DNA from 4 places in the Micromonospora sp. NBC_01699 genome. Region 1 is predicted to be linked to each of the others. Evidence: riboswitches for the same ligand, from Rfam matches in the RefSeq annotation. Region 1 holds a riboswitch; each other region holds the start of a gene.
The links. Region 1 has a riboswitch for cyclic di-AMP ahead of OG792_RS28425 (coiled-coil domain-containing protein). Riboswitches for the same ligand answer to the same signal wherever they lie in the genome.
Positions count from the first base shown of each region.

Region 2: another riboswitch for cyclic di-AMP. It lies ahead of OG792_RS34280 (C39 family peptidase); the one in region 1 lies ahead of OG792_RS28425 (coiled-coil domain-containing protein).
Region 3: another riboswitch for cyclic di-AMP. It lies ahead of OG792_RS01885 (coiled-coil domain-containing protein); the one in region 1 lies ahead of OG792_RS28425 (coiled-coil domain-containing protein).
Region 4: another riboswitch for cyclic di-AMP. It lies ahead of OG792_RS25315 (coiled-coil domain-containing protein); the one in region 1 lies ahead of OG792_RS28425 (coiled-coil domain-containing protein).

Region 1 covers NZ_CP109199.1:6,931,082-6,936,485, forward strand. Annotated here, with positions in the region: gene OG792_RS28405 (cation diffusion facilitator family transporter) at 1-355, opposite strand, end outside; gene OG792_RS28410 (hypothetical protein) at 534-1,868, opposite strand; gene OG792_RS28415 (hypothetical protein) at 1,865-2,239, opposite strand; gene OG792_RS28420 (copper resistance CopC family protein) at 2,328-3,200, shown strand; cyclic di-AMP (ydaO/yuaA leader) riboswitch at 3,431-3,562, shown strand; gene OG792_RS28425 (coiled-coil domain-containing protein) at 3,566-4,576, shown strand; gene OG792_RS28430 (MarR family winged helix-turn-helix transcriptional regulator) at 4,768-5,301, shown strand.
Region 2 covers NZ_CP109199.1:8,217,302-8,222,705, forward strand. Annotated here, with positions in the region: gene OG792_RS34255 (hypothetical protein) at 158-433, shown strand; gene OG792_RS34260 (hypothetical protein) at 523-738, opposite strand; partial or broken gene OG792_RS34890 (hypothetical protein) at 923-1,129, shown strand; partial or broken gene OG792_RS34895 (aldo/keto reductase) at 1,357-1,530, opposite strand; gene OG792_RS34270 (hypothetical protein) at 1,586-1,813, opposite strand; gene OG792_RS34275 (hypothetical protein) at 1,810-1,971, opposite strand; gene OG792_RS34280 (C39 family peptidase) at 2,091-2,942, opposite strand; cyclic di-AMP (ydaO/yuaA leader) riboswitch at 3,357-3,500, opposite strand; gene OG792_RS34285 (YbhB/YbcL family Raf kinase inhibitor-like protein) at 4,128-4,667, shown strand; gene OG792_RS34290 (class I SAM-dependent methyltransferase) at 4,749-5,404, opposite strand, start outside.
Region 3 covers NZ_CP109199.1:405,940-411,343, reverse strand. Annotated here, with positions in the region: gene OG792_RS01905 (AI-2E family transporter) at 1-343, shown strand, start outside; gene OG792_RS01900 (NADPH-dependent F420 reductase) at 408-1,040, opposite strand; gene OG792_RS01895 (dienelactone hydrolase family protein) at 1,107-1,778, opposite strand; gene OG792_RS01890 (hypothetical protein) at 1,934-2,128, shown strand; cyclic di-AMP (ydaO/yuaA leader) riboswitch at 2,384-2,516, shown strand; gene OG792_RS01885 (coiled-coil domain-containing protein) at 2,520-3,557, shown strand; gene OG792_RS01880 (glycoside hydrolase family 65 protein) at 3,589-5,404, opposite strand, start outside.
Region 4 covers NZ_CP109199.1:6,236,634-6,242,037, reverse strand. Annotated here, with positions in the region: gene OG792_RS25320 (hypothetical protein) at 71-649, shown strand; gene OG792_RS25315 (coiled-coil domain-containing protein) at 817-1,923, opposite strand; cyclic di-AMP (ydaO/yuaA leader) riboswitch at 1,931-2,061, opposite strand; gene OG792_RS25310 (cation diffusion facilitator family transporter) at 2,369-3,289, opposite strand; gene OG792_RS25305 (ABC transporter permease) at 3,394-5,404, opposite strand, start outside.

The DNA of each region.
Region 1 (5,404 bases):
GTGGGGCGCCGAACCGGCGGACCGCCTCGATCAGCACCGCGATCGCGACCCCGAAGAGCAGTACGGCGTTGGCGAGCGCGGCCAGCACCTCCAGCCGGTAGAGGCCGAAGGTGCGCTGGGTGTCCCGGCCGGCGCGGCTGGCGGCGGTGATCGCGGCCAGCGCCATGCCGATGCCGAGTACGTCGGTGAACATGTGCCCGGCGTCGGAGAGCAGGGCGAGCGAGCCGGTGAGCCAGGCGGCGACCGCCTCGACCACCATGAACACGGTCAGTACGGCGAAGGCGGCCCAGAGCGGGCGGCGGTGTTTCTCCCCTGCCCGCAGTACGTGTGCGCCGTGGTCGTGGCCTGCGCCCATGGCTCGCCCTCCTCCGTCGTCGCGTGCACCTCCCACAAAGTATGCGTACATCGCTATGTGTGCAAGTTAGAAGTGAGACCCATTGCCAGCTTCGATGGACCCAGGCTCGATGAACGAGAAAAGGTGCCGGGTCAGCCGGCGGAAAAGGTGCCGGGTCAGCCGGCGACGAGCGGCCGGGTCAGCCGGCGAAGAGCAGCAGCAGGCCGGCGACCGTGTAGCCGACCATCAGCACCAGCAGCGGCACCTGCGCGGCGATCGCGGACCGGCCGGGGAACAGGACCAGCGCCCGGTCGTGACCGAGCACGGTGCCGAGCAGATGCCCGAGCACGATCAGCGTGACCTGCAACATGGCCACCCCGGTCGGGGTGACCAGGGCGGCACTGACCGACCAGTCAGCCGTCCCCAGCCAGTTCGCGTCCCCGGTGACCAGCGGATCGGAGAGCAGCGCCACCGTCCGCTGCCCCTCCAGGACCAGCAGCGAGTAGTAGTGCGCCAGCACGTACCCGACCGCGATCGGCACTATGGCGTGGGCGATCTCGCCCGCCACGTCGACCGGCCGCACGCCCGGCGCCAGCTTCGCCGCGAGCAGGCAGGTCAGGCCGTACGCGGCCAGCACCAGGCCGATCAGCGCCAGCATCCCGACGGTGTTGGTCAGCGCCGCCGGCAGTTCGGTGTTCTGCACGAACCGGAACCAGGCCGGGGCGTTGGACAGGCTGTCGAACAGCGTCGAGCCGAGCAGGATCACCACCACCGCGGTGAGTCCCGGCGCCGGGGACAGACCGCTCATCCCCTCCAGCGGATTGCGCCAGACCAGCGTCCCGTCGTCCCGACGACCGACCACCGCGAGCCGGCCGACCAGGTCGCCGTACACCTCGAAGGCGTCGCCCCGGTCGAAGAAGTCGACCCCGAACAGGGCCGCGCCGACCAGCATCAGCAGCGCGTAGAGCACCAACCAGGTACGGATGACCGGCACGGTGGCCCGGTCCGGCGCGACGAGTTCCAACCAGACGAAGGCCAGCAGGCCCAGCGCGGCCGGCCAGTAACCGAGTCGCGGCGGCAGCGCCCGCCACCCCCGCCGCGGATCCCGTCGAACCAGCGCGGCACCGAGCAGATAGACCGTACGCAGCGGATTCAGCGACCGCCACACCGGTCCGAACAGCAGCGAGGCGGGCACCAGCCCGACCCAGAACACCACGTAGAACAGGCCCGCGGTGGGGTTGCGGTCGACATCCGGCCCGAAGAAGAGTCCGAGCGCGAAGTAGGCGGCGAACACCAGTCCCAGGCCACGCAGCGTCCACCGCCACCCGGCCGAGTCGACCAGCCGCGCGACCCGCTCCGGCAGCGGCCGACCCGCCTCGGGGTCGCCCAGCCTCGGCTCCCGCCACAACGCGCCCAGCACGACGAACGAGATGACCAGGGCCAGCGCCGCACCGGTCACCGCGTACGCGAACGGGATGGGCAGGTCCTGCCGCCCGCCGACCCCGTGAGCGAGCAGCTCGGGCACCGTCCTCATCGGACCAGTAGCTGGAACAGCAGCAGCCCGGACTCGTGCGTCTCGACCTCGAACAGGCCGTCCCGGTCCGCCACGAACTCGACCGTGGCCGGCTGACCGGCGGGAAGTTCGGCGCCGACGTCGTACCCGTGCACGTGCACCCGGTCCGGCACGTCGCTGGTCACGGTGATCCGGACCGACTGGCCCTTCTTCGCGTCCACCCGACCCGGCTGCGGCTCGGCGCGGCCCTCGGTGACGGTGATGGCCACCTCGACCGGGGCGCTCGCGTCCACCGGTTCGTCGGTGGAACCGCATCCGGTGCCGGCGAGGGCCAGCAGGGCCGAGCCGAACAGAGCGGCCAGTGCACGACGACGGCCGATAGAGAACATCATCACTGTCTCCCCAGTCAGCCGGTCCCGCCACATCGGGAAGCGACTGTAGCGTCTTGCCGGGCACAGCGGAAGCCACCATGATGGGCCGATGCGATCGACCCCCCTGGTCACCGTCCGCGCGGCATGCCGCCTGCTCGCCGTCGCGCTCGGCGCCACGATCGTGCTCGCCGTGACCGGCGCGCCCGCGTCGGCCCACGGTCAGCTCGCCGTCTCCGACCCGGTTGCCGGCGCCACCCTGTCGCGGCCGATGCAGGCGCTGGAGCTGTACTTCACCGAGGCTCCCACCGCCAACGCGTACTTCACCCTGACGACACCGAGCGGCGTACGGGTCGACGCCGGTTGGCAGCCCGGTCCGGACAAGCGGCTCGACCGCCCGGTCACCGAACTGAACCTGGTCAACGGCAAGTGGGAGCCGAAGCTCTATCACACCGGATACTCCGCGTTCGTCCAGGTTTCGCACTGGCCGGAGAAGGGCGAGTACACCGCCAGCTATCTCTCGGTCGCCTCCGACAGCGAGCCCGTACGCGGAACGGTGAAGTTCTCCTACTCCGGGGCGCCGACCGCCGCGCCGCAGGGCTGGACCGCACCGACGAACGCCGCCGACCCGGCCCTGCTCGCCGCCGCCGAGAACCCGGACCGGCCGGCCTCGGCCAATCCCGGCGCGGTTACCGGCAGCAGCACCGCACCGGCGGCGCCGGTTCCGGACACCGCGAGCGGCGCCACCGACGACGGCAGCCCGATGGTCTGGTTGTTGCCGGTGCTGCTCCTCGTCGGCGTGGCGGTCATCGTGGGCCTGACCCTGCGACCCCGGCGGACGGCACGGATCAACACCGGGCCGGCGAACCGCAGGCGACCGGTCACCACCGCCGCGGCCCGCCGTGCGGCGGCGGCCAGGAAAGCGGCGACCGGCTCCCGGTCCACCGGAAAGGCACAGCCGTCACGCAAACGCGGCAACCGCTGACCACGGATCGCCGGCCGCCGATCACTGACACGGATCACCGGCCGTCGACCGCTGATTCGACAATCGGCACCGCCGTCATTACAGCCGGTATCCACGTTAGTCAGAACGGCGAATGATAACCGAAAGTTGTTGTCCCATAACGCTTTTCGCACCGGACGGGCATGTCCACCGGTACGGATCACACGGTAGAATTCTTCGCGGTCAACGCCAATCGGCGCCAACCGGCGCCGGCGGGACCGTCGCCTAATCGTCCTTGGACGAACCGGGGAACCGAGTACGTGGGGTGAATCCGCGACAGCGGTAGGGATCACTTCCATCCCGAACCCGTCAGCTAACCCGGTCGGCGACCAACGGAAGGATCATGCATGACGGCACCCCTCCGCCGATGGTTCACGCCTGCCCTGGCATTGGTCACGACCCTGCTCATGGTGGCACCGTTCTCGGCTCCGGCCCTCGCCGCGCCGGCTACCCCGCCCGGGCCGGCCGAGTCCGACACGCCACTGCTGAGTGAGGTTCTTGAGGCGACCGGTCGCCGCTACCTCGAAGCGAAGGCCGCGCTCGACGCCTCGAAGAAGCGACAGGCCGTCCTCGCCACCGAGTTGGGGAAGGCCGAGGCGCAGATCGAGGAGCTGACCCCCCAGATCGCCGAGATCGCCGCCCGCTCCTACCGCACCGGCAAGCTCGGCGCCGTATCGGCGCTGCTCAACAGCGCCTCCCCGGACTTGTTCCTGCAACGGGCGGTCGCGATGGACGAGATGAACGCGGTCAACGACCAGAAGCTGCGCGAGCTCAACGCCGCCCGCGAACTGGCCGAACGTGCCAAGGCTCTGGCCGACGCCGAGGTCAAGGAGCAGGAGAAGCAGGCGACGGTGATGGCGCGGCAGAAGCAGGACGCCGAACGCTCACTCGCCCTGGTCGGCGGCAAGCGACTGACCAACGGCTTCGTCAACGCGAACTCGCCGGTGGCGAAGGCCGCCCCGCGTACGGCCAGTGGCGGTTGGCCGAGGGAGTCGTGCAGCAAGGACGACCCGACCACCGGAGGCTGCATCACCCCGCGCACGCTGCACGCGTACAACGAGGTGAAGAAGGCCGGCTTCAACCGTTTCGTCGGCTGTCACCGCAACGGTGGACCGTTCGAGCACCCGAAGGGCCGCGCCTGCGACTGGTCCCTGCTCAACAGCGGATTCGCTTCCGCCCGCAACCAGGACCAGCGGCTGTACGGCAACAACCTCACCGCGTTCCTGGTCCGCAACGCAGAGCAGCTCGGCATTCTCTACGTCATCTGGTACAAGCAAATCTGGTTCCCCGCCACTGGCTGGAAGTCCTACAGCGGCGAGAGCGACCACACCGACCACGTACACATGTCCATGCTCTAACCCCTCCCCCTCCCCGCGTGCCTCACCCCCTCGCCTCGTCGATCTAGGGCATATGGGTGCTTGTTGATCTCTATTCACCACCATTTGCCCTAGATCGACGGGGAGAGAGGGTGAGGGCACGCGGGGAGGGAAGGGGAGGGGAGGGGGTTGGAGGAGGATGACGTGTCATCCTTGGTGGGTATCATGGGTGGGTGGCGGCGAACGGGGAACGGTGGCTCAGTGAGCGGGAGCAGCGTGCCTGGCGTTCCTTCATCACGATGCAGATGGAGTTGCAGAGCCGGCTGAACCGCCAACTGCTCGCCGACACCGGACTCTCCGAGAGCGACTATGCCGTGCTGGTCCACCTCAGCGAGGCGCCCGGGATGCGGCTGCGGATCTTCCAGCTCCGGGCCCACCTCCAGTGGGAGAAGACCCGGCTCACCCACCACCTGGGGCGGATGGCCCGGCGCGGGCTGGTCGAGCGGGAGCCGTGTGTCACCGACCCCCGGGGCGCGTTCATCCTGATCACCGACACCGGTCTCCAGGAGATCACGCGGGCCGCACCGAAACACGTGTCGCACGTACGGCGCTGGGTGGTCGACGTACTCACTCCCGAGCAACTGGACGCCCTCGCGGAGATCTCCGACATCGTGCGGGCCGGATTCGAGCAGGACACCGAACCCGAACCCTGCGACACCGAAACCGCCGACCCGTTCGACGCGGAGCCCGTGCCCGGCGACCACTGACACCGGGCCTACGACGAGAACCGGCCCGTGCCCCGGGGGGCATGAGGCCGGACCTGCGCCGAAGACCCGGCCTCACGGTGGGACCGGCGGGTTTGGCCCGGGG
Region 2 (5,404 bases), 1.3 Mb from region 1:
GACCAGATTACTCCCGTAACGCACGTGAATGAGTCTCGTTGTCACGTTCGGAGATTCTCACCTCGGTTCGCGACGGCGGTAACCGGCGCGGACGGTCACGAGAGGAAGGGGCGTCTTCCCGAGTGCAACACTTCCCACCAGCTAGCACGGAGGATCCGTGGCAAAGAACATCCGGGGTGGTCGCAATACACCCCGTGACGGCACAACGCACAGTCCCGCACCTCTGCTGTCCACACGTGACCTCGTCATTCTGGTGATCTCGTTGGTCGTTTCCGCGATGGCCGGTGCGGTCGCGGGTCTGACGACCACAGCCCAGGTTGGGTCGGCATCGGGGAATGTGGACGATGTAGCGGTGGGAATCACCGCCGGGATTGTCGCTTTCGCGGTGACCGGACTGGTCATTGCAACAAGCCTGCACAAGTTGCTCCGGTAGCCCCAGGCCCGTTGTGGGCGTGGGCATTTTCGCTCCCCTGAAATGGGGCGAGAGCGCTCACGCCCACACCGGAAACGCGTCCTTGGTCCTCACCGGTTGACCTGTCGGGAAAGCGCGGCCCGGTGCCAGGAGTCCGAGTGCTGGTCCTCGTAGCCGAACTCCAGCGCGTTCAGGCTGTTGTAGACCTGTAACGCCGACCCGTCGAACCGGCGCCCGACCAGCGCGGTCAGCCGTTCGCCGTGCCGCTCCACCAGGTCCTCGACGGTGTCCACCGGGTACGGCCGGTAGTCCCGAATCCCCCACACCGCGCCGAGGCTACGCCAGCGTTCGGTGGCAGGTTGAGCGAGAAAATTCGGAGCGGCCCGCCGTTGGTGCTCTGGCATGGCGCGAACCGGACGACCGGCGGCCGGTTCGCTGGTTCCGGGCGCGGGGCACGCTACCGTGGCCAGCATGGCGCCGAGAACGAGACCACGGGATGAGCGGTTCACGATGCCGCTTCTCACTGCCCACGCGGCGGGTGTGCACCTCGGTATCCCGGCGAGCACTATCAAGCAGTGGATCCGCTACGACGGTCCTGAACAACCGGCCATGCACTCGGTGGCACCCGAAACCCCGCACGGACCACGGTTGCCCTTCATCGCCCTGGCCGAGGCCCAGATCCTGCGCGAGCTCCGCAACACCGGCCTTTCGATGGGGCAGATCCGAGCCGGAGTGGCACGCCTACGGAGCGACACGGGCGAGGAGTACGTCCTGGCCACGAACACCATCGCGAGCGACGGCGGGGAACTGCTGTACAACGCGGCGACATCGGTCGCTCCCGAGTGGGTTCGTGCCCGCGACGGCCAGATGACGTTCCGACAGGTCGTAGAGGCTGCGACCTCGTGTGGTTCGCGCGCACCGACCACCACCGTCGCGACGGCCGGATGCCCGAACGCGAACTGGATCGCCGCCGCGAGCGGCGGCACCCCGTACCGGGTGCAGATCTCGCGTACGGCCAGGACGCGGTCGAGCAGGGCGTCGGGCACGTCGGCATAGCCGTACGCGGCACCGGTTCGGGGTTCGGCAAGCAGACCGGCCTGGAAGACTCCCGCCGCCATCACCGCCACCCCGCGCTCGACGCAGAGCGGCAACAGGTCGGCCAGCCCCGGAGCGCTAGCTGATCGCCCTGAGCGTCGGCGGGACCGGTGTGCCGACCGGGTACTCCGGGTCGCGGCCGGCGCGTACCTCCTGCGCCCAACGTAGCTGCGCGCAGCCGTCCGGGGTGCAGCAGGCGCAGGTGCCGGGGGCGTAGGAGGTCCCCCGGTCCTGGTGCTGGGCGATGGTCATCGCCGCCGCCTCCCAGATCCCGGCGCGGGTCAGCGGTTCGTCGACGCGGCTCACGGAACGAGCACCTGACCGGTCATGGCCACCACCTGGGCCTTTCGTTCGGGGTGCCGGCGCACGGCGGCGGCCGACTCGGAGTGACGGCAGGGGGCGGAGTCGGCCACCCGGACCTCGCGGTCGTCGGTGCCCGCCCGATCGGCGAGGTCCATGGTCACGACAGGGACAACGCACGCGTCCCTGGATGGTTGTGGCAGGACGGCCACCGTCCCACTGGTACGGACAGCCCCGGGCACCAACCGGAACGGCTGGCACCCGGGGCCGGGGGGAGAGTGGGTCAGGCTGAGTAGCCCCGAGTAGCCATCCAGTTGGCCAGGTCGATGGTGGTCATCCAGTAGGAGCTGACCCCGTTGACGTACGCCGGGTCCGCGATCTGCACGGTCCGTCCGCTGTCGCGGTAGCCGACCACGGTGAGGTAGTGACCCCCGTCGTACGCGTGCCAGCCGCCGTCGACGTCGGTCGCCGAACCGACGATGTTCGCCACGACCGCGTACCCGCTGCTGACCGCGTGTACGACGTCCGCCTGGAGCCGGTCCATCTGGGCCGGGGACGGGGTCCCGGGGATGAAGGTGCTCCGGTAGAAGTCGGTCTTGGCCAGGGCGTTCAGTCCTCGGGTGGTGTCGTCGGCGGAGTTGGTGCCGTTGAAAGTGGTGCCCAGGGCGGCGGCGACGTCGTCCTGGCTCGGCTGGCGGTCACGGGCGGTCAGGGCGATCCGGGCGGCCGCCGGGCCGCAGTACCAGCCGTTGATCTGCGCCTCGTAGTCGTAGTCGAGCACCTTCGACGCGGGCGGAGCCGCCTTCTTGACCGCCTTGACCGGCGTCGCCGGGGCCTTGGTGGTGGCGGGCGGAGCCGACGAGGGCGCCGCCGGTGCCGGTGCCGCCGACGAGGCGCTCGGGGTCGGGACGACCGGGCTGGGCGTGATCAGGCTGGGCGCGACCTCGGCGCCGGCCTGGCCGCCCAGCCTCTCGGCGACCGCGACCGTCTCGGGGTTGGTCGGCGCGGCCGACCCGTTGTTCTGGGTGAGCATGATGCCGGTGGTGAGACCCACGGCGAGAACCGCGGCGGAGACGACGCTGGCCCGGTACGGGTTGGCGGTCACGACGCGTCGGAGTTGCTGACGATGCTTCATATAAATCCTCCGCAGATGTGCCGATCTGCGATCGGGGGCACATGATTCGGGATGGCGTTCTTCTCTGCCGGGGCCGGTTCGCGTGACGTCGTACGCGTTATCGGCGGGGCGGATTCACCGCCGGCCGTCGAGTCCGGATCGGGGCGTGCGGAACCGCCACCGCGAAGCGGTGGAATGCGTCACCGGATGAACGTCGCCGACGAAATTGCCGCCGAACGGTTCTGGATCACCCACCGGTCACGCGCGTCCTCGCGCCACCGACCGCGTACGCGCTCACGCGTCGTCGGTCGTCGGACGGCCTAGCGGGCTACCTTCGCGGGCTGCGCCGCTGTGCGGGCGAGCCGGGGCAGGTGGCGGAGCGGACCGGGGGGATCGAGGGATTGACCACGGCAGGTACGGCGCTGCACGAGCATGTTCTCCTTCCGATACCGCCTACCGGGTTAGCTGACGGATTCGGGCGGGAAGCTCGCCCTACCACGAACCAACGGTTCGCGGATTCACCCCAGAACTACTGTGGGTCCCCGGCTCGTAACAGTTACGACTCAGCGGGCCTGTTCCGGTGTCACCCGCGGTGACTAAGGGCCGGACCAGACGGGCTGACGTTACTGGGCGGCTTCTGTTCCTGCCAACCCCCACTGGCCTGCTTAAACCGTGACCCACGCCGCTTCTTTCCGGTGTTTCGGGTCTATCCCCATGATCACGGAGAGTGGTTGTCGCCGGAGTGACCAGTTTGGCTGTGGCGGGCGTACCCGCTTGTGTTCCGCAGATAGAGGGTGTCGGATTTGCCGACCCGGTGACCCTTGCCGCCGGATGTCCGGTTCAGAGAATTGTCCGTTGGGCGGATTCGGGCCGGTCCCCTCGTCCCCGGTGCCCGGCCCGGCCGGCCCGGTGCACCGTCCGTCCCGCCGCCGACGCACGCCGGCGGACGAACGAAGCGGTCCGGGCGCGATCCGGTGGGCACGAAATGACGTTCATCATCGGATGGAAACGTCGACAGGTCGGCCGGGCGAGTGAATGGAACGGCTTCCCGAAAGCGAAGAATAAACGTCTGCGGGAATGGGCGTACAGCGACATTCGCGGCCGCGTACCCGGTCGTCATCCGTTGTTTCGCCCACCGGCGGCGGTAGGCCGGGTCAGACAGGGTACAAAGACACCGAGTCACCCGATCTCTGGAAGGACCTTTCGATGAACCTTGAGCGAGCGATCGCGCCGGACCCGTACGACCTGCTGCCGCCGGTGCCGGCGTTCACCCTGACCAGCGACGACGTACGCGACGGCGAGCAGTTGGACGACGAGTTCGTCCACTCCAGCCTGGGCGGTGGCGACCTGTCGCCGCAGCTCGCCTGGTCCGGGTTCCCGGACGCGACGCGCAGCTTCGTGATCACCTGCTACGACCCGGACGCGCCCACCACCAGCGGTTTCTGGCACTGGGTGCTGGTCAACGTCCCGGTATCGGTCACCCAGTTGCCGCGCGGCGCGGGCAAGGCCGGGTCCGTCGAGGGCGGGGCGTTCGCCGTCCGCAACGACTACGGCACCCAGGAGTACGGCGGTGCGGCGCCGCCGGCCGGCGACCGGCCGCACCGGTACCTCTTTGCCGTACACGCCCTCGATGTGGACAAGCTTGACCTCACGCCGGACAACAGCCCGGCGGTCGTCGGCTTCAACCTGACCTTCCACACCCTGGCACGGGCGGTGATCCGGCCCACGTACCAGGTCAAGGGCTGAGCTGACCGGAGTAAGTGGACGGCCGACACCGGGGACGGGTTGAACGGTGTCGGTCGTCGCTCTCCTGGTCGGTCGGGCCAACTACGCGCCGGGCACCCGGGCGACGGCGAAGACCGACTGTCCGAACGGTGGCCGCACGATCTGCTCGGCCGCCTTGGTCACCGGCAGCACCAGGCTGTCGTAGACCTTCACCATCGGGCCTTCCTTCGGCATCAGCCGGAACACGTTCGTCGCCATGTAGTAGCCGATGAGGCCCAGAGCGTTCGCGTAGTGCAGCCGCTCCACGGTCAGCCCCGCGCCGAGCAGTGCGGCCCGCATCGTCTTCTTGGTGTAGCGCCGTACGTGTCCGGTGGCGATGTCCGCCGGGCCCATGGCGAACTCGAACGCCGGCACGATCAGTACGATCGCACCGCCGGGACGGACCAGGTCCCGCATGCCGCGCAGCGCCCCGACGTGGTCCTCGATGTGTTCGAGCACGTTGTACGAGACCGCCGCGCTGTAGTCGCCCTGCTCCGGCTCGGGCTGCGGCAGCAGCATCTGCCGTACCTCGACGTTGGACTCGCCGGCGAGTCGCTCCTTCAGTGCCACCAGCCGGTCGGGGTCGGCCTCGGTGGCGGTGAACCTGGGGAAGTGCGGCGCCCACTCAAGCACGTAGTCACCGAGGCCGCTGCCGATCTCGATCGGGTTGTCCCCCAGGTACGGCAGCGCCAGCTCAACAAACCATCGGCGGTGGTTCA
Region 3 (5,404 bases), 1.8 Mb from region 1:
GGCGGTGGTGACCTTCCTCGGCGGCTTCATCCCGATCATCGGCGCCACCGTCGCCGGCAGTGTCGCGGTACTGGTAGCGCTCGCCGCGAAGGGACCGACCACCGCGCTGCTCGTCCTGCTGGCGGTGATCGCCGTACAGCAGACCGAGGGCAACCTGCTCGAACCCCTGATCATGAAACGGCAGGTACGCCTGCACCCGGTCGTGATCCTGGTGGCGGTCACCGCCGGCACGCTCTTCGGCGGGATCGCCGGCGCCTTCGTCGCGGTCCCGGTGACCGCCGTGGTCTACCGGGTGGTCGACACCGTCACCGCACTCCGACAGGGCCGAGAGGTCCCGTCCTGACCGAGCCACAGGTGCCAGCGGGGCCGGCCGGCAGCACGAGCCGGGCAGCGGGCGGAGCGACCGCTCACGAGTCCTGGCGCAACGCCTCCACCAGCTCGTCGGCGGTGAAGTCGGCGTCGTAGGTGATGCCGCCCGGCTGCTGCTTCCGGCCGCCCGCCGCCAGATCACCGGCGTCCACCGGTTGGAAGCCGAGTTCCTCGATCAGGTCCGCGACGGCCCGCTTGGCCTTCGGGTCGTCCCCGGACATCGGAATGCCGTAGCGCTCCTGGGCCGAGGACTGGCGGGCGTGGTCGCGCATGTGCTCGGCGTGCAGGGTGTTGAACGCCTTGACCACGTTCGCACCGCGGAGGTGCTGCTGCACCAACTCGCTGGAGGTGACCCTGTCCTGCTCCAGGTCCGGGTACTCCCCGTCCCGCTCCGGCGTGTAGTTCCCGGTGTCCATGACGGGCTTGCCCTTCAGCTCCGCCGTGGGCAGTTCGTCGTACCGGCCGAACGGCACGGCGACGATCACCACATCGCCGAACCGGGCCGCCTCCGAGGGGCTGACCGCGTGCGAGCGGTGTCCGAGTTCGCCCACCAGATCCCGAAGATTCTGTGGGCCGCTCGCGTTCGCGATGGCGATCTCGTGACCGGCCGCGGCGAGCCGACGGGCGAGCGTTGCGCCGACGCTCCCGGCGCCGATGATTCCGATGTGCATGCCAGTGGTTACCCGCCAATCCCGGCGACGAACGGGCCGGGGCGTGAGTCCGGTGACGGCCGCCGGTCAGGGCGCGGCGCCGAAGCTCGGTAGGCGCTCGGCGAACCAGTCGGCGGCCTGGTCGGCCACCTGCTCCAGCGCGCCGGGCTCCGGGAACAGGTGGGTCGCGTCCGGGATGATCCGCAGTTCCACTGCCCCGCCGAGCGCGTCACGGGCCTGCTGGTTGAACTGGATCACCTGTTCGTCGCGACCGCCGACCAGCAGCAACGTCGCCGCCCGTACGCGGGAAAGGGCCGGACCCGCCAGGTCCGCGCGGCCGCCGCGGGAGACGACCGCCGGTACGTGCTCCGGCCGCTCGGCCGCGGCTACCAGCGCCGCCGCGGCACCCGTGCTCGCTCCGAACAGTCCGACCGGCAGGGCGGCCGTGTCGGGCTCGGTGCGCAGCCAGTCGATCACGCCCACCAGCCGTCCGGCGAGCATCGGGATGTCGAAGCGCAGCTCGGCGGTCTGCTCGTCGGCCCGCTCCTCCTCGGGTCTGAGCAGGTCGACCAGCACGGTCGCGAGGGCGCGCTGGTTCAGCACCCGGGCGACCGCGACGTTGCGCGGGCTGCGCCGGGAACTGCCGCTGCCGTGGGCGAACAGCACCACCCCGACCGCCCCCTCGGTGGGGGTGACCAGGTCGGCGGTGAGCTGCACCTCCCCGGCCCAGACGGTGGTTTCGGTCGTCACTGTGTTCACCTGCTGTCCGGTACCCGGCTACGGGTGGAACAACCGCCCGTCGGCCCGGCAATCACCGTTTGCCGGGCTCCCCGCTCGGGAAGGCGAACCGGGTCAGGCAGGAAGACCACGGCGGAGCCGGTAGCGGCCCGCGCTGAGGCGATCGTGAGGATGCCATGACCCACCACAAATCCGCCAGGTCGGAGTCCGGTCGAGCCGACACGGGTCCGGCCGGCGACAAACGGGACAAGCGTAAGGACGCGGGGCGGGACTGGGCGGACGAGGCGGCACAGGCACGAGCCTCGGACGACCCGCGCCGGGTGACCCCGCACGACCCGACGGGCGTCCCCTCGACCGGGGACCGCCGCTGACGTGACGACGCGCCGCGCCCGGCACCGGAAATTCCGGGCGCCGCAGCGGCGTGAACGTTCGCTCCGACGAACCCCGGCGGGCACTCCTGGTGAGGCCCGCCGGGGTCGGTCACCGACCCGTGGACCGGCGGGGCGGCCGGTGGTACGCCTAGCAGGAGAAATCCTCGACCGCGACCCTGAATTCGGCTGCTAAGTCCGTCTGATCCGGTAATGTCACCCTCGGTTCCGACCCGGTGGTACCCCCTCTGCTGTCGGCGACGACCGCCGCCCAATCGCCGTCACCGGCGAACCGGGGAACCAGGTAGTCGGGGTGAGTCCGCACACGCGGTAGGGGTAGTTCCGTCCCGAACCCGTCAGCTAACCCGGTCGGCGGCCGACGGGAGGAACGTGCATGACGAGATCCAGACGTCAGCGGTTCTCGCTGGCTCTGACCCTGCTCACCGCGGTGAGCATGCTGGTGGGCGGCGCGGCGGTCGCGGCCGGGCCCGCCTCGGCCACACCCTCGCCGCCGACCACACTCGGCGACGAGGGCGGCAACCCCCTCTTACGCGACGTACTCGAATCGACCGGGCGTGGATACGCCGCCGCGAGCGTCGCCGTCGAGAACGCCCGCAAACGCCAGGCCGCGTACGCCGACGAGCTGCGGCAGATCGAGGCACAGCTCGACCAGCTCGCCCCCGAGGTCGGCGAGGTCGCGGTGAGCGCCTACCGGATCGGCCGGATAGGACCACTGAGCGCGCTGCTCGGCAGCGCCTCGCCGGACGACTTCATGGACCGGGCAGAGGGACTCGACCTGATCGCGCAGCGCGACAACAGCAAGCTGCGCCGGTTGCACGAGGCCCGCAACCGGGCCAGCCGGGCCAAGGCGGCGGCCGACGCCGCGGTGGCCGACGAGCAGCGGCAGCTGTCCGTGATGGCCGCGCAGAAGGAGGCGGCGGAACGCGCCCTCTCCCTGGTCGGCGGCGCGGCCACCGAGGGTTTCGTGAACGCCAGTTCACCGGTCGCGGCACCCGCGCCGCGCAACCGGGACGGCTCCCTGCCGGCGCAGTCCTGCAACCGCGACGACCCGACCACCGTCGGCTGCCTCACCCCGCGCGCCCTGCACGCGCTGACCGAAACACGACGGCTCGGCTTCGATCGGTACGTCTCCTGCTACCGCGCCGGCGGGCCGTTCGAACACCCGAAGGGCCGGGCCTGCGACTTCTCCGCGCAACCCGGCGGGTTCGGCGGCAACGCCACCGACGGCGACAAGACGTACGGCAACAACCTCGCCGCGTTCCTCGTCCGCAACGCCGACCGGCTCGGCATCCTGTACGTGATCTGGTACCGGCAGATCTGGTTCCCGGCCACCGGTTGGAAGGCGTACTCGTCCGCGAAGGGCGACCCGTCCAGCGACCACACCAACCACGTACACCTGTCCCTGCTCTGATCCCGGTGCCGGATGCCGGGTCCGGGCCCGGTCAGTTGCGGGTTTCGCTCGGCGCGACCTCGTTCTTCACCGGGGTCCCCGAACCCGAGGTCTCCGCGACCGAGGCACGCCGGGCCGGCGCCCGACCGGGCGGCTGCTGTGGCGCCGGACCGACCGGTTGCGGCTCCGGATTCGGTTTGGTCACCGGCTCGTCGCAGCCGACCTCGACCCTCTCCCCGTGGTGTAACAGCTCCACCGACCCGTTCCGGTCGCCGTTGCGCAGGGCGTACGTGGTGTCGCGTTCGCGTACGTCAACCCGCAGCCGGTGCCCGTGCCAGACCAGCGAGAACTCCAACCGGTCGATCCGGTTCGGCAGTCGGGGGGCGAACGACAGGAGGTCCCCGTGGTCGCGCATCCCGCCGAAACCGGCGACCAGCGCGATCCACGCCCCGGCCAGCGAGGCGACGTGCACCCCGTCGCGGGTGTTCTGGTTCAGGTCGTGCAGGTCCATCAGCGCGGCCTCGCCCAGGTAGTCGTGGGCCAGTTCGAGGTGCCCCACCTCGGCCGCCAGGACCGCCTGGGTGCAGGCCGACAACGACGAGTCACGAACCGTACGCCGCTCGTAGTAGGCGAAGTTGCGGGCCTTCTCCTCCGCGGTGAACGCGTCCCCGCGCCAGTGCATCGCGAGCACCAGGTCGGCCTGCTTCACCACCTGCTTGCGATACAGGTCGAAGTACGGGTAGTTCAGCAGCAGCGGGTACTTCTCCGGCGGAGTGCCCGCGAAGTCCCACTCCTGGAGCCGGGTGAAGCCCTCCACCTGCTGGTGCACGCCCAGCTCCGGGTCGTACGGGATGTGCATGGCGTTCGCCGCGTCCCGCCAGGCGGCGGTCTCCTCGTCGTCCACGCCCAGCCGCCAGGCGTGCTCGCTGTGCCGGGTCACCGCGTCGGCGGCGGCCAGCAGGTTCCGCTGCGCCATCAGGTTGGTGTAGACGTTGTCGCTCTTCACCGCGGTGTACTCGTCCGGACCGGTCATCCCGTCCAGGTGAAACTGCCCGGACCGGTCGTGGTGCCCCAGCGATCGCCACAGCCGGGCCGTCTCGACCAGCAACTCCAGCCCGATCTCGCGCTCGAAGTCCTGGTCACCGGTTGCCTGCACGTAGCGGCGTACCGCGTCGGCGATGTCCGCCGCGATGTGGAAGGCGGCCGTCCCGGCCGGCCAGTACGCCGAGCATTCCTGGCCCCGGATGGTCCGCCACGGGAACGCGGCCCCGTTCAGCCCCAGGGTCCGGGCCCGTTCCCGGGCCATCGGCAGGGTCGAGTGCCGCCAGCGCAGCCCCGACGCCACCGCCGACGGCAGCGTGTACGTCAGCACCGGCAGCACGAACGTCTCGGTGTCCCAGAAGACGTGCCCGTCGTATCCCGGACCGGTCAGCCCCTTGGCCGCGATCGGCCGCAACTCGGCCCGCGCACCCGCCTGGAGCACGTGGAACAGCCCGAACCGGACCGCCTGCTGCACCTCCGGATCGCCCTCGACCCGTACGTCGGAGGTGTCCCAGAAGGTGTCCAGGTAGTCGCGCTGCTCGGCGATCAGCCCATCCCAGCCGGAGAACCGGGCCCCGGCCAGCGCGGCGCCGACCTGGTCCCGCAGGGCCGGCCGGGACCGCTCGCTCGACCACCCGTACGCGATGTACTTGTCCAGCCGGATCCGCTCCCCCGGCTGGAGGACGCAGGTGATGGTGGTCCTGGCCCAGTCGTTGAAGGTCTCGGTGCTGAGCGTGGTCCGGGCGGGTGCCTCCAACTCGTGGCCCATCGCGGCGGCCAGCCGCAGCCCGCTGGCCCGGGTGTGGTGGACCAGCAGCCCGCCGTCC
Region 4 (5,404 bases), 690 kb from region 1:
CTCCCTGGCGTCCGCTGCGAGTCATCACTCACCGGCTCTCGTCGATCACCTCGACCCGCCGACGGATCACGTGCGGCGGCTCGACCCGTCGACCGGGCAGCCGGCTGCGGGTTGGCGGGGCGGCCACCGCCGGCCGGCCGGTCGCGCCGCACGGATCGGTCCCGTCGTCGCGGTCGGTGTCGGCTGGCTGGTAGTGGTGCTCGTCGCGCCGCACCTCACCGTCGGTCCGGGATGGCGGTCGATCGCGCTGTTCTGTCACCTGGCCAGTCTCGTGATCGGCTTCGGAGCCGTACTCACCGTGGATTGGTTCAGCCTGCGCTGGATTCTGCGCCGGGAACGGCTCGGCACCGTACTGGGCATGGCGCAGGGGGCACACCTGCTGATCTGGCTCGGTCTGGTGGGCCTGGTCGTCAGCGGTGCGGCACTGCGCCCCGACACCTCGTCCGGGCTGGTGCAGCTCAAGCTGGTCGCCGTACTCGCGGTGGGGATCAACGGGCTGTTCCTGGGCCGCGTACGCGACCGCCTCGCCAACCTCGGCGACACCCCCACGCACTGGTCCCGCCTACTCCCCGGCGCCCTAGCCGCCACGATCTCCCAACTCGGCTGGTGGACCGCCACCATCATCGGCTTCTGGAACTCCACCCCCTAACCCCCCACCCCCCGCCCCCCACCCCCCTCACGGCGCCGATCTAGGGCGAATGGGGGTTACTTGATCTCTAATCACACGTATTTGCCCTAGATCGACGCGCCCGGGGGCGGGCGCGGGGGCACGCGAGGGGAGGGGGAGAGGGGGAGAGGGGAGGGGGAGGGGCGGGGTTAGTTCATGGAGAGGTGGACGTGGTTGGTGTGGTCGCTGGAGGGGTCGCCGCCGCCGTTGTACGCCTTCCAGCCGCTGCCGGGTAGCCAGATCTGCTTGAACCAGATCACGTAGAGCACGCCGAGGCGGCTGGCGTTCTTGACGAAGTACGCCGCCAGGTTGTTGCCGTACGTCCGGTCGCCGCCGGTGGCGATTCCGCCGAAGCCGCCCTTCTCCGCCGCGAAGTCGCAGGCCCGGCCCTTCGGGTGTTCGCCCGAGCCGCCGCTGCGGAAGCAGGAGACGAAACGGGTGAAGCCGGCCGCCTTGGCCTGGTTCATCGCGTTGAGGGTGCGCGGGGTGATGCAGCCGGTGGTGGTCGGGTCGTTGACGCTGCACGACTCCTTCGGCCACGACCCGTCCGAGTTGCGGGGGGCCGGCTTGGCCGTGGGGGAGGTGGTGCTGGCGGTGACGCCGGGGCTGGAGCCGCCGCTGCCGGCGAGCGCGAGCGCCCGTTCGGCCTGCTGCTTGCGCTTGGCCATGATGTCGAGCTGCTTGCGCTGCTCACGGATCTCGTTGTCGATCGCCGCCTTGGCCCGGGTCTCCTGGTCCCGTACCTCGATCAGGTCCCGGAGCTGGCGGTCCTCGTTGGCGGCGACCGTGCCGAGGGAGGACGCACGGTCCAGGAAGCCGTCCGGCGAGTCGCTGTTGAGCAGGGCGGTGAGGGGCCCCAGGCGCCCGGTGCGGTACGCCAAGCCGGCCAGTTCGCCGACGGTCCGGGTCCTGGTGACCACTTCGGCCTCCAGGGTGACCAGGTGCGCGGCGAGCTGCTGCTGCCGCTTGGTGGAGTTGTCCAGTGCCGCCTGGGCGTCGAGGTAGCCCTTGGCCGCGACGTCGAGCTGCTCTCGCAGGCTGTCGCTGCCGCCCTCGTCGTCGGTGCCGCCGGGGGCGGCGGCGAGCACGTTCGCGGCGGTCAGCGGGGCGGTGCCGAGGGGGGCGGTGCCGAGGGGGGCGGGTGCGGCCAGCGCGGCGGTGGGGGTGACCGAGGCGGCCAACAGGGTGAGGGTGATCGCGATCGCGGTACGGACCGCGCGCGGATGGCGGGGTCGTACGGGCGCCAACAATGGCATTCGGTGCACGTCCTTCCGTCAGCCGCCGACCGGGTTAGCTGACGGGTTCGGGACGGAAGATCCCTACCGCTGACGCGGATGCACCCCAATGACGCGATGGTTCCCCGGCTCGCATGTGCGATTAGGCGACGGTCACCACAGGCGCCGGAGGGCGCCGCCCGGCGATGACCGGAGCCGAGCCTACCGGCCGGCTCCAGTACGGACAGTGGTCGCTTGTCAGAGGATCAAAGTGAATCGAAATGATATGCCGGATATAACCATAAAATTTCACCCGGTCGGGCGACAAAAATTAAGGCCAAGGTAAGCGAAGAGTGGTCACCTTCCGGTGCCCGGTAAGGAGCGCTACCGGCAGCGCCACCTACCCGTGCCGTCCGCGACCGTACCGAAGCGGGTGACGGGCGTGCCCGGCCGTACCCGGCCGGGCGGCGGGCGTACCCGATGGGGTTTACCAGTCGGTGGGGCCGCAGCCCTCGGTCGCGCTGCCCGGCTCGACCTGGAGGGTGGCGTGTGCGATGTCGAAGTCGTCGTGCAACGCCCCGCGGGCGGCGGCCAGCACCGCGCCGACCTCGGCGCCGGCGGACAGGGTGAGGTGCGCCGAGGCGACCTCCATGCCCGAGGTGAGCGTCCAGACGTGCAGGTCGTGCACGTTGGCGACACCGGGTACGGCACAGAGCCGGGCGGCGACCGTGGGCACGTCGAGGTGCTCCGGTGCGGCCTGCACCAGGATCCGGATCGCGGCTCGGGCCAGCCGCCAGGTCCGGGGCAGGATGAACAGGCCGATCGCGACCGCGACCAGCGGGTCGGCCCACCACCAGCCGGTGTTCGCGATCACCAGCGCGGCGACGATCACCCCGGCCGAGCCGAGCGTGTCGCCAAGCGCCTCCAGGTAGGCGCCGCGCAGGTTGATGCTCTCCCGTGCCCCGGCGCGCAGCAGCCCGAAGGCGACCAGGTTGGCCAGCAGACCGACGATGGCGACCCCCAGCATCGGCCCGGCCAGCACGGTCGGCGGGTGCTCCTGGCTGAACCGGCGGGCGGCCTCGACCAGCACGTAGATCGCGACGCCGAACAGCAGCACGGCGTTGGCCAGTGCCGCGAGCACCTCCAGCCGGTAGAGGCCGAAGGTCCGCTGCGGGTCGTCGGTGGCGTGCCGGGTCGCGGTGATCGCGGCCAGTGCCATGCCGATTCCGAGTACGTCGGTGAACATGTGCCCGGCGTCGGAGAGCAGCGCCAGCGAGCCGGTGGTGAGGGCGGCGACCGCCTCGACGATCATGACAACGACGAGCAGCCCGAAGGCGGACCAGAGCCGTCCCCGGTGCCGCTCGGCGGCGCGCATCGCCTGCGCGCCGTGGTCATGACCCGTGCCCACGCACACACCCTCCGTCAGCCGGTACCGCTATAGCCCAACATATGCTGATATCGCAATGTGTGCCACCGAGTCGAACCGGCCGGGTGCCGGAAGGGTGCGAGGGCTCAGCCCTCGTTCGCCATCGCCGCCACGATCGGGGCCCGGCTCGCCCGGCGGGCCGGCAGCAGCCCGGCCAGGACCGCCGCGCCGCAGGCCAGGCCCGCGCAGAGGGCCAACTGCCCCACCGGTACGACCGGCAGCCCGTGCCCGTAGCTGCTGATCAGCCCGAGTGCCGCGGTCCAGCCGACCCCCACCCCCAGGGCGATCCCGGCCAACGCGCCGACCAGCGCGATCAGCGCCGCCTCGACCAGCAGCATGCGCCCGAGCTGCCGTCGGGACAGGCCCAGCGCCCGGAGCGTGGCCGACTCCCGGGTGCGCTCGAAGACCGACAGCGAGAGCGTGTTGCTGATCCCGAAGAGCGCGATCAGCACCGACATGCCGAGCAGCGCGGCGAAGATGCCGAGCAGCTCGTCCAGCGTGGCCGACAACGCGTTCGCCTGGTCTGCCGCACTGCTCAACCGCACCACCGGGTACGCCCGCAGCAGCCCGTCGAGCGCCTGCCGCCCGGCTGCCGTACCGACACCGGGGGCGAGGTCGATGAGCAACTGGTTCGGCGCGCCCGGACCGTACGCGGCGGTGAACCGGCTCCACTCGACCAGCGCCGTACCGCTGGTCGGAGCGTCGTCGTAGAGCGCGACCACGACCAACGAGCCCCCCACACCGTCGCCCCCGGACGAACCGGTCGGCTCGGTCGGGCCGGTTGGGCCGGTCGGCTCGGTTGGGCCGGTTGGCTCGGTTGGGCCGGTTGGCTCGGTTGGGCCGGTTGGCTCGGTTGGGCCGGTTGGGCCAACCGGATCGGTCGGCCCAACCGGATCGGTCGGGCCGGTCAGGGTGTCGGGCAGGCCGAGCGGGAGCCGGTCGCCCACGCCGATGTTGCGGGCCTCGGCCAGCCGGCGGCTCACCGCCACCGTGCCCGGCCGCAGGGCGGCCAGGTCACCGTCGGTCACCTCCGGCCGGATCGGGCCGCGCAACTGCTCGGGCGGCACCGACCAGACCCGGACCTGCGGGTCCGCCGGTGCCGGTGCGAGCCGCACCTCGGCCACCGTCGCGAACGCCGGGTCGGCCCGGAGTACGCCGGCCAGCTCCGCCGGCAGCGTGCCAGGGGTCACCCCGGGAGTGCCGTCCACCCGGGCCCGGTCGAGCACGAAGTCCACCGGGAAGTTCTCGGTCAGCTCCCGTCCGGTCTGGTCCCGGGCGGTCCCCAGCAGCACCGCGAACATCGACATCAGCGCCACCCCGACGGTCAGCGCCATGGTGGTCGCGGCGGCCCGGCGCGGGTTGCGCCGCGCGTTCGCCACCGCCAGCCGGGCCACCGGTCCGAACAGCCGGGCCGGCAGCCAACCCAGTACGCCGACCGCGCGCGGAACCAGCAGCGGCGCCGCCACCACCGTCCCGAGGAAGAGGATCATGCCGCCGCCGAGCACCACCGGCAGCCCCGGAAAGGCCAGCGGCACCCCGATCACGATCGCCAGCAGGCCCAGCCCGGCCAGCCCGGCGGCGATCAGCAGCCGGACCCGTCCGCGTCGACCGGTCGAACCGCGCAGCTCGGCGGTGGCACTGCCGTGCAGCGCGGCCAGCGGCGGCACCCGCCCCGCCGCCAGCGCCGGTACGAGCGCCGCCAGCACCGACACCAGGGTGCCGAAGCCGATCGCCACCGCCACCGTCGGCCAGCGAACCACCGGCGCGTGCAGCGGGATGTCGGTGGCGACCAGTTCCCGCCCCCAGATCAGCCCGTAGCCGACCAGCAGGCTCATCGCCAGCCCGCCCAGCGACGCCAGTACGCCCAGCGCCAGCGCCTCCAGCAGCACCGCGATCCCGACCTGCCGGCGGGAGGCGCCGATACAGCGCAGCAGGCTCAGCTCGCGTACGCGCTGGGCGGCCAGGATCGCGAACGTGTTGTAGATGACGAACGCCGACACGGTCAGCGAGACCAGCCCGAATCCGATCAGCACCGCCAGGAAGCCGTTGACGTACTTGCCGGCCTGCTCGGCCAGCTGCTGCCGAAGCCGGTCACCG